3 regions of the Paenibacillus sp. RRE4 genome follow, and region 1 is predicted to be linked to each of the others. Evidence: riboswitches for the same ligand, from Rfam matches in the RefSeq annotation. Region 1 holds a riboswitch; each other region holds the start of a gene.
The links. Region 1 has a riboswitch for thiamine pyrophosphate ahead of Q9R46_RS20645 (ABC transporter substrate-binding protein). Riboswitches for the same ligand answer to the same signal wherever they lie in the genome.
Positions count from the first base shown of each region.

Region 2: another riboswitch for thiamine pyrophosphate. It lies ahead of Q9R46_RS11685 (thiamine phosphate synthase); the one in region 1 lies ahead of Q9R46_RS20645 (ABC transporter substrate-binding protein).
Region 3: another riboswitch for thiamine pyrophosphate. It lies ahead of thiM (hydroxyethylthiazole kinase); the one in region 1 lies ahead of Q9R46_RS20645 (ABC transporter substrate-binding protein).

Region 1 covers NZ_JAUZUT010000004.1:130,033-133,245, forward strand. The annotation lists gene Q9R46_RS20635 (ABC transporter permease) at 1-244, opposite strand, end outside; gene Q9R46_RS20640 (MTH1187 family thiamine-binding protein) at 244-534, opposite strand; gene Q9R46_RS20645 (ABC transporter substrate-binding protein) at 908-1,948, opposite strand; TPP riboswitch at 2,164-2,276, opposite strand; gene Q9R46_RS20650 (DUF2798 domain-containing protein) at 2,408-2,902, shown strand; gene Q9R46_RS20655 (hypothetical protein) at 2,957-3,136, opposite strand.
Region 2 covers NZ_JAUZUT010000001.1:2,595,377-2,598,589, forward strand. The annotation lists gene thiO (glycine oxidase ThiO) at 1-891, opposite strand, end outside; gene Q9R46_RS11685 (thiamine phosphate synthase) at 968-1,699, opposite strand; TPP riboswitch at 1,947-2,056, opposite strand; gene Q9R46_RS11690 (ABC-F family ATP-binding cassette domain-containing protein) at 2,096-3,213, opposite strand, start outside.
Region 3 covers NZ_JAUZUT010000011.1:6,301-9,513, forward strand. The annotation lists gene thiD (bifunctional hydroxymethylpyrimidine kinase/phosphomethylpyrimidine kinase) at 1-721, opposite strand, end outside; gene thiM (hydroxyethylthiazole kinase) at 721-1,530, opposite strand; TPP riboswitch at 1,796-1,898, opposite strand; gene Q9R46_RS25505 (radical SAM/SPASM domain-containing protein) at 2,126-3,007, shown strand.

The sequences.
Region 1 (3,213 bases):
GCACCATGGCAATGAACAGACCGACTGCTGTCCCGGCGACAAATCCGATAAGGGTTAGCTGAATCGTTGCAGCGGCGTGCATACCCAAACGGTCAGCCTGAGAAGCTGCTTCGCGAGCGATATCGGACGGCGCAGGCAACATCCATTTCTCAATCTGGAATAGAGAGACGGCCCCTTGCCATACCGTGATAAAGAGAATAACCGCCACGAGGGGCGGCCATACACTTTTAAAATAGGTAGACATTAGCGATATTTCTCCGTCAGTGTATCCATGCTGAATCCGTCCGGGCTATGTGCGATTTTGATCTGGGAGATGATGCTTGGACTACCAGCTTCCACAAGCACTTCGTGCATTTTGCGCACAACCTCCAGTAGTTCATCCAGTTCGCCCTCCATGGTCGTATCGAGCGCGTTGACCTGATATTTCAGGCCGGATTGCTGAATCACTTCGATGGCACGGTCTACGTATGGATAGGAGTTCTCGCCGTTCGGTGTTTTGGGAATAACCTGAATACTGAGTAATGTACTTGCCATGAGAGATTAATGCTCCTTTCGGGTGTGGATGGATAAGTAGATATGGTCGTTGTACACTGTACCACTCCGAATGCAGTCCCCTCTTAGATCGCTGTTATCCCCAGATTTTTTTGATTCCCTTTTCCAAAGGGAAAATCCGGTGATAAACGCGACCGCTTTGCTTCTTTAGAGGGGTTCTGCCCTCTCCGTTTTTTGTGTACAAAAAAATTAACTTATCACTTGGATTGTGGGAAGAAAATTCAGCAGAAAGCGTGCTTATGAGGTGGCTTTCCTTAGAAAACCTTATAAGGGCTCGCTTCTTTAAGTTTTTTCTTCCTTTTCATTTAAATGTGAAAAAATCAAAATTCATTTTTACATGTTGAGTAATCACTTATTACTGCGGTAAAAATTCGTTGGTGTATGCTTTCGTTACATCAATCTCTTTATCCAGCAGTTTCTTGCTGAACATCCAGTCGGTGTAGTTCTTCCATACCTCTTCCTTTTGTTCACCCCAGCGAGGTGCGTCATCTTTGTATTTCGGGCTGAGCCACTTTTGGCTTGCAAGTACTAAATCTTTGTCCAGATCGGGAACAGCTTTGATCAAAATGTTCGCTGCTTCTTCAGGGTGATCAATGGCATACTGATAACCTTCAGAAGTGGCCTTTAGGAAAGCTTTCACCAGTTCAGGGTCTTTCTGAATCGTCTGTTCATTGGTCACGAGTACAGGGGTGTAGTAATCCAGCGCTTTGGCATAATCTTTTACATATAACATGTCAATCGGTTCTCCGCGTAATTCAGCCTCAATTCCCGTCCAGGCATAGAAAATCCACGCAAAGTCGATGTCGCGTTTCACAGCTGTGAAGAAGTCGGCATCGCCCATGTTAATGTTTTTGACTTTCGATACATCAGCACCTTCGCCCTCCATAATGGACTGCATTACCGCTTCTTCTACCGGGGAACCCCAGCCACCGTAGGTTTTACCTTCAAAATCTTTGGGTGATTTGATCTTACGATCCACTGGAGCGGCAAAACCAGATGTATTATGCTGAATAACTGCGGCAATCGACACAAGTGGAACGTCCTGCGTGCGCGCCTGAGTTACACTTTCCTGATAACTGACGCCAAACGGTACCTCACCCGAGGCAACCATCGTATCCGCACCACCGGCTCCTGGCTGTACAATCTCCACATTTAAACCTGCTGCTTTATAAAAACCTTGGTCCACCGCTGCATACAGACCGGTATGATTCGTATTTGGAGTCCAGTCGAGCACGACTTTTATATCTTTCAGTGCAGTACTGCTCCCCTCATTGGTTTGGTCCGAACCAGTCGCACTTTGCTGCTCTGCTGGAGCGGCTTCTTTGCCACCACATGCAGCTACGGTAACCAATAGCACACACATGAGTAACATTCCCATCGTTTTACGCCAATTCATTGTGATTCTCTCCTTCGTATGTCCGGCCGGATGGCACGGGGGTACTCCTTGGCTTCATATCCAATCCCTTTGCATAAATCGACGAATTTATACTCGCGGGTTATCCGAATAACGTCATTTTTCTGTTTCTGCATGTCAAAAGAAAACAAAAAAAGCGCCCCGTAATCCGGGACGCGTGCAGGCGTGAGAGAGTGGCGTTCAGCTTATAGCTGTGCCGTTGCAATATACTCCGATTCCTACGCTGGCATGATCCAGATCAGGTCTAAGGGTTAGTATCTTGATGGGATACACTCTCAGCCGGCCAATTCCGACTCCCCTGGGAAACTATGAAGTTACGGGCATTACTAGGTGTAATTATAGGCCAGTGACGGGAGTGTGTCTAGTCGGTAAATCGTTCACAAAATGTTCACTTATGTGAGGGTAGCCCGATTGTCTATAATGATCCAAGTTACAGAAAGGATGAGTATATTGCCAGTAAGCAAGAAAGAACAAGTTATTTTTGGACTTATGATGTGTACAGGAATGGTCGTAGTGATGATGACCTTCAATCTATGGCATACGGGGATGTTAGGTCGGATGTCCGAGATGCAGATGCTGCTTCAATTCGTGCTCTGTTTTGTCATTGCCTTTTTGGTGGAGTCGTTCATCGTGGGGCCAATAGCGAGAAAAATTGCATTTTCCTTCTCATTTGCGAGATCGAGTAAAATCAAAGGTGTAGTTACGATGTCCTTATTCATGGTGATCGGCATGGTTTTGCTCATGTCTTTATATGGCATCATTACAGCCGTTGCTGCCGGTCAGTTAGAGGGAGAATCCGTGATCAGCACGTATCTTCATACGATTGTACGTAACTTCGGTCTGGCATTGCCATATCAGTTGATTGTATTGGGGCCGCTAGTGCGTTATGTATTTGGCAAGTTGTTCAAGGGACCGGCGGCTGTTATGACGGTTTAATTCATCGTATCGTTATCCATCTAGAAAAAAAGTATTTCCTGGGCAATCCTATTTTTAAGAAGTTCTAATGTAAGCGATCCAAAATAAAATTCCAATGATCACAGCAGCGATAATGATTGTGGTGAAAATTCCACTCAACCAGGTACCGCGCTGAGCTTGGCGGGCAAGTTCATCTGCCCTTTGTTTGGCGGCTTCGCCCTCGGATGAATTCAGATGGTTCGGACCCATATTCATGCAATACCTTCTCCCTTCGACAGCTTGCTTTACCATAGTCTGAACTGTTATATAGGGCAACTCATATATATTGAAAA
Region 2 (3,213 bases), on a different contig from region 1:
GTTGGCTTTCGGAACAATATAGACATCTTCTGCATATACAGTGCGATCGGGTCTACCACCAGCCTGATCTGTAGGGAACCGAACGGCCAACATTTCACCTTTCACCGGACTTGAAGGCAAAGTGCCCCCCACTTGATGCATGAGTTGCTCCCCTTGTAAACCAGCAGCTATGATGATATGTCTGCAACACACCTCTCCCCTAGCCGTTCTAATACCTTGAACACCATGCTTATCTACGATCAGCCGAACATCTTGAACTCCTTCCAAAATGCGCGCACCCATCATTTCAGCCGATCTCGCATAAGCTCTTGTCAATGAAACGGGCAACACTTCGCTCTCCAATGATCGGTAATAAGCGCCGTACGTATCCCGATTCAACCATAACGCTTCTCGTTGCACCGTGCTTCGATCCCACCAAAGTTGCTGCATTCCCGAAGTGGTATTTCGTCTATCCTTGTATTTACTTAGATCACCGTATGAACGAAACGGTGTGATAAATCCGTTGCGCCGTAAGCCAAGATCCATACCTGTTAAAGCGGATATTTGCTCTTTGTGCTTATGCAACAATTCCCTGCTTTCATGTGCGGCTTTTGCCATGAGTGGATGAGCAAAATCCTCACTGTCTGCTGCCAGCATGCCGGCAGCCGCACAGGAAGCTCCGCTAGCAATTTCCGACTGCTCAACAAGCAGTACTTCCCGACCTCTGGATGCCAGTTCAAAAGCAATCGCACAGCCTATGACTCCACCGCCTACAATGATTGTTTCTGCATGACAGGTTTCTTGTGTCTTGGATAAATCCGAATTTTCAGATAGAGCCAGCAGCTCAAACTTATTTTGATCATACGATGAACGTATCACTTCCTCGGGTTGACTCGGTTTGCTCTGCACCATTTTGTCATCTCCTTGTTTGAACAACATTCACATTTTCTCGGGTTGGCATCATTTACGGCTCTTGACCGGGAAACATTCACTTCACCGCGTCCACGGCCTGTTTAAGAAGCGCAGCAGCATAAGCAGGGTTTGCATGTTTTAACACACTTGAGATCACAGCTGCACCCCTGGCTCCCGCAGACCTGACAGCCTGAATGTTACCCGGATGAATCCCCCCTATTGCAATAACAGGCACCTTTACACTGGAGCACACTTCCGACAATGCATCTAATCCCCTCGCTACAGAATCAGGTTTACTTGCACTTGCGTACACATGCCCGAAAAAAAGGTAATCCGCGCCATACTCTTCGGCAATTCTCGCTTCATGCAACGAATGCACCGATATCCCCAACCTGAGCCGTGGATCACGCTTGTTCTCCGGCGTTACCATTACTTTTGCCCTTTCCAGCATAATTTGGCTCCAATGTACCCCTTGATAAAAACAACCTGACGAATATATGTTCGCACCGTTGATTACAATGCGGGAAGCCGGAACACCCGCTTCTGCCATCAATTTGGCCCAGTTAAAACATTCCTGTTGCGAAAGTTGCTTTTCCCGGATATGGATGTAATGCACATAAGGCCAAATATCTTTGGCTGCTTTCAACATGGCTGACTGTTCCGCTTTATTCGTAGATATCACATGTAACTCAAAAAAGTCTTGCTCTTGTCCACACGTTGGTACAGATTTATCTGTCCGCTGGTGCCACTGGTTTGTTGAAGTTTTACCTAATTCATGAGCTTCATAATCAAACATCAAGGTATGCAACCTCGTTTTCGCTCCTTTCATCTACAGGCTTGGAGGAGTTGTAATGACAAATATAAATCAAAAAAGCCACTCCCGTAGGGGAGCGGCTGCGTATAAACAATGGTTCAGTTTAAACACAAGCGTGTGACAAATACCTCTTAAGCAGTTTGATAGTCAAATCGATAACTGTTTATTCGATATTGAAACGCTTGGCATCACGATGTAAAAAGATCCTGTTCTTACGTTAAGAATCATTTACTATCGTTTTCGCTGAAACGCGCCACTTCCCTACGCTGGTATGATCCAGATCAGGTGCAAAGGGTCCGGAATCGTATTTTTCCATCTCAGCCGCATCGTGCGGCCCCCCTAGTGTTCATATGAAGTTGTAGCCTATATTACCACAACCGGTTTTTTTTGTCATCGTGCTTTTTCGGACCACTCTTCTACATTCCACGTTTTAGTGACCCAGCCTTCATAAAAATCCGGTTCGTGCGATACAAGTAAAACAGTTCCCTTATATTCTTTCAACGCACGCTGCAGTTCAGCTTTTGCCGTGACATCCAGATGGTTCGTCGGCTCATCAAACAAGACCCAGTTGCTTTCACGCATCAACAGTTTGCACAATCGGACTTTGGCTTGCTCCCCACCGCTAAGCATGTTAAGTGGACGCGTAATATGCTCATTTTTGAGCCCGCAACGTGCAAGATGTCCTCGTACCTCGTTCTGTGTTAGATGTGAAAACTCGTTCCATACATCATCGATCGGTGTAATATTTCCGGCTCGCACTTCCTGTTCAAAGTATGCCGTCTCCAAATAATCTCCAAGAAACGTTTTTCCGCTAATTGGCGCTATTTTACCCAGGATCGTTTTGAGCAGTGTCGATTTACCTACACCGTTACATCCCACAATCGCGATCTTTTCTCCACGTTCGATCGTCATGGTCATCTTAGGTAGTAATGGATACGTATAACCGATCTCAAAATCAATACCTTCAAAAACGGTTTTGCTACTTGCGCGGGCATCCTTGAACTTAAATGTTGGTTTTGCTGCTTCGTCTGGTCGATCGATTCGCTCGACCTTTCCAAGTTGTTTTTCCCGGCTTTTCGCCCGGCCAGAGGTCGAAGCTCGAGCTTTGTTGCGTTGAATGAAATCTTCCTGTTTTTTGATGTATTCCTGTTGCTTCTCGTAGGCATCGATATGCTGTGCTTTCTGCATATCTGCCATTTCAAGAAATTTCTCATAGTTGGCCGCATAACGCGTCAATTTTGCAAATTCCAGATGATAAATGACATTAACCACTTCATTCATAAACTCTGTATCATGGGAAATCAATAGAAAAGCATAGGGGTAGTCTTTCAAATATCTAGTTAGCCACTCAATATGCTCTACATCCAGATAGTTAGTCGGCTCATCCAACAAAAGGGCAGTGGGTTTCTCCAGCAACAATTTTGCAAGCAGGACTTTCGTACGTTGTCCACCACTGAGAGCCGCAACATCTCGATCAAGGCCAATTGCATTTAATCCCAAACCGTTTG
Region 3 (3,213 bases), on a different contig from region 1:
GAATGAATGCTCGCGCGGTCGTAACGGCAGCCAGAATAGGTGAGCCCTTCGCGAGTTCCGCCGTAATGGCAGCAGAGAACGTACAACCGGTTCCGTGGGTATGACGTGTCATAACACGAAGGTTCTCCAAATAATGAAAGGAATGCCCGTCATACAGGACATCAACAACCACAGCGCTCCCCGTATCATGTCCTCCTTTGATCAAAGCATACGTTGAACCCATCTGCGCCAATTGCTTGGCGGCTTCCTCACGCTCGCTCAGGTTCCGAATCGGCTTCCCGATAAGCAGTTCGGCTTCCGGGATGTTAGGTGTGATAAGCAAGGCGTGGGGAAGCAGATCCTGAATGAGTGCTTGCACAGCCTCCTGCTGAAGCAGAGGCGCACCGCCTTTGGCAACCATCACGGGATCAATCACCAGATTAGACCAGCCGTACTGCTGGCATTTTGCCGCGACAAGACGAATAATCTCGGCACTATATAACATACCTGTTTTAATAGCACGCGGCTGAAAGTCGGCTCCCGTTGAATCAAGTTGCTGGGCAATGCCGTGATAATCAATCGGAAACACCCCTTGAACCCCTGTTGTGTTCTGCGCGGCAATTGCAGTAATGACCGTCATGCCGTATACACCAAGTTCCTGAAAGGTTTTGAGGTCCGCCTGAATTCCTGCACCGCCGCCGTTATCAGACCCGGCAATCGTTAACGCTTGAGCAATATTCATCACACACCCCCACGAATCTGACGGATTTGTGCTTGCTCGGAGAACAGCGAAGGTGTGATCTGCGCCAGTTGATTTAACAATTCAATCTGGAAGCTGCCTGGCCCCTGATGAGCCGTTCGTGCTGCGGCCTGTTCAGCGGCTATACCGTAGGTTGAGACAGCTTCTACCACACTGTTCAGCATATCGCGTCCCGGCTCGCCAATCGCAGCAAAAGCACCAATGACTGAGCTGAGAAGACAGCCTGCCCCGGTAACTTGGGTGAGCAATGGATGTCCGTTGCTTGTGAGAAAAGTATGAAATCCGTCTGTAATAATGTCGTACTGACCTGTAATGACAACAATACAGTCAAGCTGTTGCGCTGCCTGCTCGGCAATGCCAATCCGGTCTCCTTCGCCAACCCCGGCATCCACACCTTTGATATTCCATGGTACACCAATAACATGAGCGACTTCGGCGACATTGCCTCGTAATACCGTAAGCCGAAGCTCACGAACCAGCATCTGTACTGTATCGGTGCGATATGTCGTGGCTCCTGCACCAACAGGATCAAGGACAACAGGCACATGATGTGCATTGGCCGATTGTCCGGCTAGACGTATCGCTTGAACGACCTTCTCATCCAATGTGCCGATGTTCAGAACCACCGCGCCGGCCATGCGAGCGACGTCAGCGACTTCTTCATGGGCATAGGCCATAAACGGAGAGGCTCCGAGAGCAAGCAGGCCATTCGCCGTAAAAGGGGCAACCACAAGATTGGTAATATTATGAACCAAAGGATTGAGTGAACGTACACGTTCAAGATAAGACATCTTCATTTCCTCCTTGATTTAGAATGATCTTGATGGTGATGAGAGTGAACCACACTCAGATATAGACAAAAAAAGCAATTTGTATCTTGCTCCCAATAACTACCTTCTTCTCATGGGATTACAGAGATTTCATATTGAGAACATTTGAATCCCAGCCAAATCGCCAAAATACAAAAAAAGCCCCGCCCATTTCCGGAGAAATGAGCAGAGCTATACGTGTGAACTGAAGTTGATCCCCGTCCAGGATAGAGATCATCCACTGCCAATAAAAGCCGCTCCACTTCCCTCCGCTGGTATAATCCAGATCAGGTTCGAAGGGTCCGAATCGTCGTATTCGTCTCAGCCTTAAGGCTCCCCTAGTGAAAATGTACAAGATATGCAGTTATATCCTCAGCATATATCCATCTCGTCTTAATGTAAATAGGACGTCAACGAAGTCTTGAAAATGGGCGGGGAATATACCGGAACTTTGTATAGATCCGCTATTGTGATTTACCTTAGCTCGTTAACCCGATATAATGGGGATTGGCCCATATGGCCGTACTACGAATGAGGGCAGGACCGTTGTTCCTCCCGGCAGAATGGGGACCCTGAGTTGAAAACGTTCAAGAAAGTATATATTGAAATTACGAGCATCTGTAATCTGGCATGCAGCTTTTGTCCACAAACGAAGCGAGCCAAAGGATTTATCGACCCTGAAGTCTTTAATAATATATTGGATCAGATCAAACCACACACAAAACATATTTACCTGCACGTCAAAGGGGAACCGCTGCTTCATCCCAAAATTGACCTGTTGCTGGATATGGCTCATGCCAAGGGATTTAAAGTGAACATTACGACCAACGGTACGCTACTACCGAAGACACAGCATAAATTATTGGGCAAACCTGCACTGAGACAGATGAATTTCTCGTTGCACAGCTTTGACGGCCATGAAGGTTCTACGGATCGCGACGGATACTTGCATAACATCTTGTCTTTTGTTCGTGAAGCGGTGAAACATAACGTCATTGTCTCGTTCCGACTATGGAATCTGACGCAGGATAACTTCACCAATGCTCAGATGAATCGCAATCGGGAGACGCTTGAGGTGCTGGAAAAGGAATTCAATCTGGACTTCCGTATTGAAGAAAAGGTTGTTGCAGGTAGTGGCGTGAAAATTGCACCTAACGTATACCTGAATCAGGACCATGAATTCCAATGGCCAAGTCTGGATGCACCTGAAGATGATGGAAAAGGTTTTTGTCATGCATTACGCAGTCAGGCAGCAGTGCTGGTTGATGGAACCGTGGTTCCATGCTGTTTGGATGGAGAAGGTGTCATCAACCTTGGAAACATTCATGAAAAGTCTTTTTCCGATATTGTGGATGGAGAGCGTGCGAACAATCTGGTATACGGTTTTTCCAAACGGGAAGCTGTAGAAGAACTTTGCCGCAAATGCGGATACCGCCAGCGTTTTGGAGCAGGAGCCTAAAATCATACGACAGATAACTAATGTGTTATTCGGTAATATTCCGGATAGCACATTTTTTTATTTCCATGTTAAGAGGAATAAGTAGTTACAATGTGATTCATGATTTCAACTAATATGTAAAATGGTAGTCTATTAATCTTGTTTTTATAAATATACATGGTATTATTATCCTACTGAACATAAAAGGAGGAGTAGTTCTAAAGTAA